One region of the Thiorhodovibrio winogradskyi genome, then DNA from elsewhere that is predicted to be linked to it. Evidence: predicted binding sites of a transcription regulator. Region 1 holds the regulator's gene; the other holds the start of a gene.
The links. The regulator FliA, encoded in region 1, starts transcription of late flagellar genes. The targets are predictions, from matches to a motif close to GCTAAAGTTNNNNNNNNNNCNGCCGATA.
Positions count from the first base shown of each region.

Region 1 (3,451 bases):
GGCGGTGCGATCTGGCGAAGGCCGCCTGGTACTGGTGGATACCGCCGGGCAGTCAGCGCGCGATGTGGCCGAACAGCGTTTGTTCGCGCAGATTCGCTCCGAAATCGATCTGGAAACTTGGCTGGTGCTCGCCGCCACCCATCAGGGGCGAATTTTGCGCCAGGTGTTGCAAGCCTTTCAGGGGAGCGCTCCGAGCGCATTGGTGCTGACCAAGGTCGACGAAGCTGAACAGCTTGGCGAGACTCTGTCCGTGTTGCTCGAGCAGCGCCTCGGGCTCACTTTCTACAGCGATGGCCAGGGGCTTGGTGAACACTTCCATGCCGTCGACACGCTCTATCTGACGCGTTTGGCATTGCGCGAAACACCACTGCTGCGCACTGGCTCCATGCGCGCGTCAGCCGAGCGCGCGGCGACGCGTCCACTGGGTTCGGCGCCCATCGCTGATCGCCTTGGCCCGCTGGATCAGGGTATGATCCTCGAGTCGGTGGTTCCATTTAGGAAGAGCGCTCATGTCGGCCTATGAGTCCGGGCTGAAAATTCTCGCCATCGCCAGCGGTAAAGGTGGCGTTGGCAAAACCAATGTGTCGGTCAACCTGGCCGTGGCCCTGGCCCGGCTGGGCCGGCGCGTCATGCTGTTCGACGCCGACCTGGGCCTTGCCAATGCCGATCTGCTGCTCGGACTGCGTCCCGAGCGCACCCTGCATCACCTGGTTAGCGGCGAGGTCGAGGAGTTGAAAGACGTCATGGTGGAAGGGCCCGAGGGCATCCTGTTGATTCCCTCCGCATCGGGCATCGCATCCATGGCTAACCTAAGCGCGGCCGAGCATGCCGGGCTGATCCGCGCCTTCAGCTCGTATCGCGACCCTCTTGACGTGTTGATCGTCGATACCGCCGCCGGAGTGCAGGAATCGGTCACCAGTTTTTGCAAGGCGGTGCAGGAGGTGCTGGTGGTGGTCTGCGACGAGCCAGCCTCCATGACCGACGCCTATGCATTGATGAAAGTGCTGCATCAGGATCACGGCTTGCGTCGCTTCCATCTGGTTTGCAACATGATGGCCAGTGCCGAGGCCGCGCGCCGTCTGGCGCAAAAATTGTCCACGGTGCTGACCCAGTATTTGCCCGAGGTGGTGGTGGATGTCTCGGCCACCATCCCGCTTGATGAGCATCTGCGCCGGGCTGTGCGCAAGCGCGTACCAGTGGTGAGTCTGTATCCGGAAAGTCCCGCGGCGCGGGCCTTTAATGATCTGGCTCGGCGGGTCGACGGCTGGAAAACCGCTCGAGGGGGCGGCGGTCTTGGTTTCTTTGTCGAGCGCATGCTCGAACAGGCCTGAGTCACTGGCGCGGTCGCACCCTGAGAGAGCTGCTCCATGATCCGCCGTTTCATGATGCTGGAGTGGACAGGACCATGAGCCTGACCGCGAATCAGCGGCGGCATGTCCCGGCGTGGTGTCGTGCGACGGGCATTAGCCTGGCTGTCAGGCTTGGCCTTTTGGTCCTTTTTTCGGGCTACAATGCCAAAGACTGACATCGATCAAGTCGAGCACTGGGAGGCATGACCTTGCACCCGTCATGACCGCAAAGCGACCCCTTCAAGGCTATCGAAGCGATGCCGACGCGCAGTCGCCCGAGCAGCTCGTAACCGAACACGTCGACCTGGTGCGGCGGATCGCGCATCACCTGATGGCGCGCCTGCCTGCTTCGGTGCAGGTCGATGATTTGATTCAATCAGGTATGATTGGCCTGATTGAGGCTGCGCGACAGTTTCAGGGCGGGCAGGGCGCCACCTTTGCTACCTACGCCGGGATTCGAATACGCGGCGCCATGATCGATGAACTGCGGCGGTCGGATTGGGCGCCGCGCTCGGTGCATCGCAACAGCCGTCGGATTGCCGAGGCCATTCAGCGCGTCGAGGCGCGCGAGGGGCGTGCCGCGCGTGATCGAGAAATTGCCTCCGAGTTGGATGTTGGTTTGGATGAATTCCATGCCATGCTCCAGGACAACGCGGGCGTGCATCTGCTGGGTCTGGATGAACTCTTCGGTCAAGATCAAGATCCTGATCGCTTGTTGCCAGCCGATGGTTTGACGCCGATTGAGTCACTTGAGCGCGACGATTTTCGCGACGCTTTGGCGGAAGCCCTTGCCAGTCTGCCCGAGAAGGAGCGACTGGTGTTGGCGCTCTACTACAACGAGGAATTGAATTTGCGCGAGATCGGTGCTGTGATGGGAATAACAGAATCCCGTGTGTGCCAGATCCGCAGTCAGTCTGTTCATAGACTAAGGGCGCGCCTGCAGGATTGGGTGGGCTCGGGGACCGGAATCTGAACTGCTGGCGTTGGTTTGTGGTCTTCATCTAATTACTAATCGAGTTGGTTTGGAGCTGAAAGTGGATAAAGGCATGAAAATTCTCATCGTGGATGATTTTTCCACGATGCGTCGTATCATCAAGAATCTCCTGCGCGAGCTCGGGTTCAGCAACACCATGGAAGCCGATGATGGCAGCACCGCGCTGCCAATGCTGAAAAACGGCGATTTCAACTTCCTGGTGACCGACTGGAATATGCCCAACATGCAAGGCATTGAGCTTCTCAAGGCCATTCGCGCGGATGAGCGTCTCAAGAGTTTGCCAGTGCTAATGGTCACGGCTGAGGCCAAGCGCGAACAGATCATGGAGGCGGCGCAAGCCGGGGTGAATGGCTATATCGTCAAACCCTTCACGGCCGAAACGTTGAAAGAAAAGATCGATAAAATCTTTGAGCGGCTCGAAGGCTGACATTGTTCACTGCGGGTGCCCTGGCTTTACCACTGGTTCCGGAGCAGCAAGAAAATCATGCCACATCAGAATGAAGCAACACAGGCACGTCAACTCGAGTTGGCGCGCCTGCTGGTCGAGCAACTCGAGTCAGGGCAGGTCGATGAAGCTGGCCTGACCATTCAACGCCTGGGAGCCCCCTATGAGCGCGAGTTGTTCGAGGAGCTTGGGCGCCTCACCCGCGAACTTCACGACGCCCTGCGCAGCTTCCGTGACGACTCCCGCCTGATCGAAATCACCCGGTCCGAATTTCCAGATGCCAAGCAGCGCCTGAATCACGTCATTACCATGACCGAGCAGGCCACCCACCGTACCCTAAATGCGGTGGAGACCGGGCTGCCCATTGCCGAGGCGCTGCATGCTGAATCCGCGCGCTTCGCCGGGAGCTGGACCGAGTTTCGCGGTCGCAAGTTGAGTGTCGAGCAGTTTCGCGAATTGACCCGTGAGCTCGACGAATTCCTGCGCCAAACCACTGATCAAACCAAGCAGCTTGGCAGCCTGATGTCCGAGATCATGATGGCGCAGGACTTCCAGGATCTGACGGGCCAGATCATTGCCCGCGTCATCAAGTTGGTGCAGGAGGTCGAGGGGAATCTGGTCGGGCTGGTGCGCCTCTCGGGCGAACGCCTGGAGCCCGAAAAG
Region 1 covers NZ_CP121472.1:5,275,672-5,279,122, reverse strand. Annotated here, with positions in the region: gene flhF (flagellar biosynthesis protein FlhF) at 1-523, shown strand, start outside; gene Thiowin_RS24175 (MinD/ParA family protein) at 510-1,331, shown strand; gene Thiowin_RS24170 (RNA polymerase sigma factor FliA) at 1,570-2,322, shown strand; gene cheY (chemotaxis response regulator CheY) at 2,396-2,770, shown strand; gene Thiowin_RS24160 (protein phosphatase CheZ) at 2,828-3,451, shown strand, end outside.

Region 2 (3,451 bases), 1.5 Mb from region 1:
ATCTGCGGGTGCCGGTGCGATGGGGGATGAATCAATCGAGTCTGAATCAGTCATATCTGAACCAGTAGGTGATCAGTCCACCAGGACCGAGTTGGCATCGGGAACAGATATCATGAATGCCTCGTCCAATACTGCGGGGGGGCAGCAAGATGACGCAGAACCGAACAATGAGGAGACAGAGTCGGCTTCCGATGGGCTTGACCGAGACTGGATTTTGCAGCAGTCCGGTCAGCATTTTACGATTCAGTTGGTTGCAACCCGTTCGATTGGCGCGGCGCGCCAGCATGTCGCGGCATTCGGTGAAGTCGATGCGCGATTTGTTCCAACGCGAACCAAATCACAGGATTTCGTCGTTGTGCTCGCTGGCGTTTATCCTGCGCGTGCCGATGCTGAACGGGCGCTTGCCAAACTGCCTGAGGCGCTTCGTGGGCAAGGTTACTGGATAAGGTCAGTCGAGTCGGTGCGCCAGTCGTTGCGAGACTAGCCTGTCTACAGGCGCTCAAGATTCGCGCTCAAGTCGCATCATAGTCGGTCGTTATTTTCTCTGTCCCCCCGGTTTTCCGGTATTTTCGTCGCGGTTATTGGTCACGCCTTTTTAACACCGCGGTTATCAGTGACATGCAGATTGGTTTCGCAGTACAGTCCTATCATCATGTGTATCCAGGCAGGCCTGGAGGCGCAGGTGTGCCTGCGGGTCAGTCAGCGCCGTTGCCGAGTCGGGTGGGCGAGACCGAGAGTAAGGTTTCGGCTGCCACCCCGAATTCCATCCCGCTCGCTACATCTGTCCCGGCGGTTGAGTCGGGCGCTGCCATTGGCAAAATGACGGCCTTGAATCAGGCCGCCGGGCGTCTGATCCCTCAAGATGCGCAATGGTCGCGGGATTCGCCTGCCAACAGCGAGGCGGCCAACGCGAGTTCGGCTGAGCCCCGGGTCGCTGGTTCTCAAGCGGCGGACGAGGACAAGCAAGGGGAGGAAGAACAGACAGAATCCGGCGATGAGACGAAATCGCAGGAACTCACGCCCGATGAAGAGGTCGTGGTCAGCGGACTGCGCCAGCGCGATATGGAAGTGCGCGCGCATGAGCAGGCGCATGCGGCTGCGGGTGGTAGTTATGTGACCAAGGCGCCGAGTTACGACTACCAAACCGGACCTGACGGCAATCGCTATGCGGTCGGCGGCGAGGTATCAATCGATACCTCACCCGTTCCAAACGATCCCGCGGCCACCATGGAGAAAGCGCGGGTTATCCTGCGTGCGGCACTTGCGCCGGCGGAACCATCGTCCCAGGATTATCGAGTCGCCGCGCAAGCGCGGAGCATGGAGGCTCAGGCGCATGGCGAGATGCTGGAGGAGAATCTGCGCGAAATGTCCGGGTCGCTTGAGCAATCCGAAGAAAAGGAGGATGAAGAGCCGGCTCTGGGCGATACCGCCGATGCCAGTGCTCGCCTGCGGCAACGCTTTGCTGGATTTTTTGCCGCGCCGGCGAGCCATGGACTCAGTCAATTTGCTTGAGGCGCTTACTCACTAGATGGAGGCTGACCCAAGGCAAGATCTTGCGTGCCCTGGGCCGCCCCCCGTGAGAGATCGCTTTCATTACCGAAGTGTTTGGGACTATGAAAGTAAGTCACATCGTTGGCTGCCGTATTTAAGCGGTTACGTTGACATTACCGCCAACATTGTCCGGCAACGCGGAAGGCTGTGGACTTTCGGCGACACTTTTGATCAAGGCAGTAGCGCTCTCAACCTGAGCATCCAGGGCTTTATTGAGCACGGAGATGCCGACAGCATCCTTAATCTGGGCGTTGTTGGCGTTTGTCGCTAGGTTTGCGACCCCTGATACGGAAGACATATCCATTGGTGGCTCCTGTTGGCTTAGGCGAACCTGGCGGTCCGATCCCTTACTGTATCGGCTGCGGTGCTTCAAGTTTTAACCCGATATGTCGTTATTCGGATTAAGAAGACCGCGAGGAACTGATCCATGATGCTGCAACAAGCCGTTAGGCAACTCATCTTCTCACCGCCGCATGCCACGGTAAGCGCTGCTAGGTCGCCGGCGCTCGCGGCTGGTTTTCTGCCGGCATTTCGCCATGAAGTCGACGGTCAGGTGCGACTGTGCTTGACGGATGACGGTCGACTGGCAAGCGTGCACTTGCTCGATTCGCTGCCAACTGACTGGGTGGCCGAGCGAGACGATGATGGGCGTCCCATGGCCCTGGTTGACCAAGTCTCGGCTGGTTATCTGCGCGGCGATCAGTTCTGGAGTCTCGGCGATTTGCGCCGCCCTCGGCTGGACAGCTAAGCTTTTTTCCCTCCTTACAATCCATTATCCGCCGTCTTTTTTAAGTCCTGCTAATTTTTGGCTTGTTTTATCTCCTCGCAGCGTCGTTCTTGCTAGACTATAAGCCTTGAGGCTTTGCTTGATTGCTGGGAAAGAATCGATGTCCGAGGGCATTACGCCATCTGCCGTGCTTGCGCAGATGGAAATCACCAAGAGCTTGTCCGACCAAGCGCGCACTGAACTGGCGTCGCATGCAAAACTGGTGCGTGTAGACCAGGGCAAACGCTTGGCGCGACGCCAGATTGGCAACCAACGGTTGTTCCTGGTCGATGGCAATGTGGTTCGCGCCTGCAATGGGCTTGAGCGCGAGCTCGATAGTTGTCTCGGCCTGAGTGACCCGGTGGAGCTTTTCGATGAGACGGGTTCCGAGGACGATACGATCGTGACTCAGGCCCGGTGCCTTCTGCTTGGAGTGCCTGCCTCTCTGCTCCCAAAAGCTGGCGGCGCTATCACGCAGGTCGATGAACTGGATCTTGACGACGCTGAAGGGGGCTTTCTCGCCAAACTCTACGAGCAGATCAACTCGAATCGCTTGGAGTTGCCTGCGCGGCCAGAGGTTGCCTTGCGTATACAGAGCCTCACGGCTGATCCGGATGTTGGCGTTTCTGAGCTCACAGAGCTGATACAAAACGACGCAACCCTTGCTGGTGCGTTGATATTTGCGACCAATAGCCCCCGTTTTCGTGCCGCGAAGGAAATTACCTCTGTCCGGGACGCCGTTGTACGGCTCGGTTTTTCAAATACCCGAATGCTGGCAACGAATCTGGCTTTGCGCCAGGTCTTTAAGGCGAAGCATCAAGTGGCTCGGGAGGCGATCGCCGAGGTTTGGGAAGACAGTGTCTTGCGTTCGGCCTATTGTTCACTCTTGTCGCAGAAGTTGCAGTTGCTCAATCCGGATCGCGCATTGTTGGCCGGATTGCTCTCGAGCGTTGGCGCCGTGCCCATCATCCAGTTTTTTGATCAGGGCGGCAGCGCAACCGGGGAGCGCAAAGAGCTTGATGACCTGCTGCAAAAACTTCTGAGCGTGACCGGTGTTCTTGTCATTAATTACTGGGAGCTGGGTTCGGATCTGGTGACCGTTGCTGAGCATGGTGCGAGCTGGAGCTATCAGGC
Region 2 covers NZ_CP121472.1:1,277,031-1,280,481, forward strand. Annotated here, with positions in the region: gene Thiowin_RS05845 (SPOR domain-containing protein) at 1-484, shown strand, start outside; gene Thiowin_RS05850 (putative metalloprotease CJM1_0395 family protein) at 820-1,512, shown strand; gene Thiowin_RS05855 (YjfB family protein) at 1,646-1,855, opposite strand; gene Thiowin_RS05860 (hypothetical protein) at 1,979-2,299, shown strand; gene Thiowin_RS05865 (HDOD domain-containing protein) at 2,439-3,451, shown strand, end outside.
Region 2: a site for FliA is predicted at 1,905-1,932, ahead of Thiowin_RS05855 (YjfB family protein). Genes of this name have one in related genera too.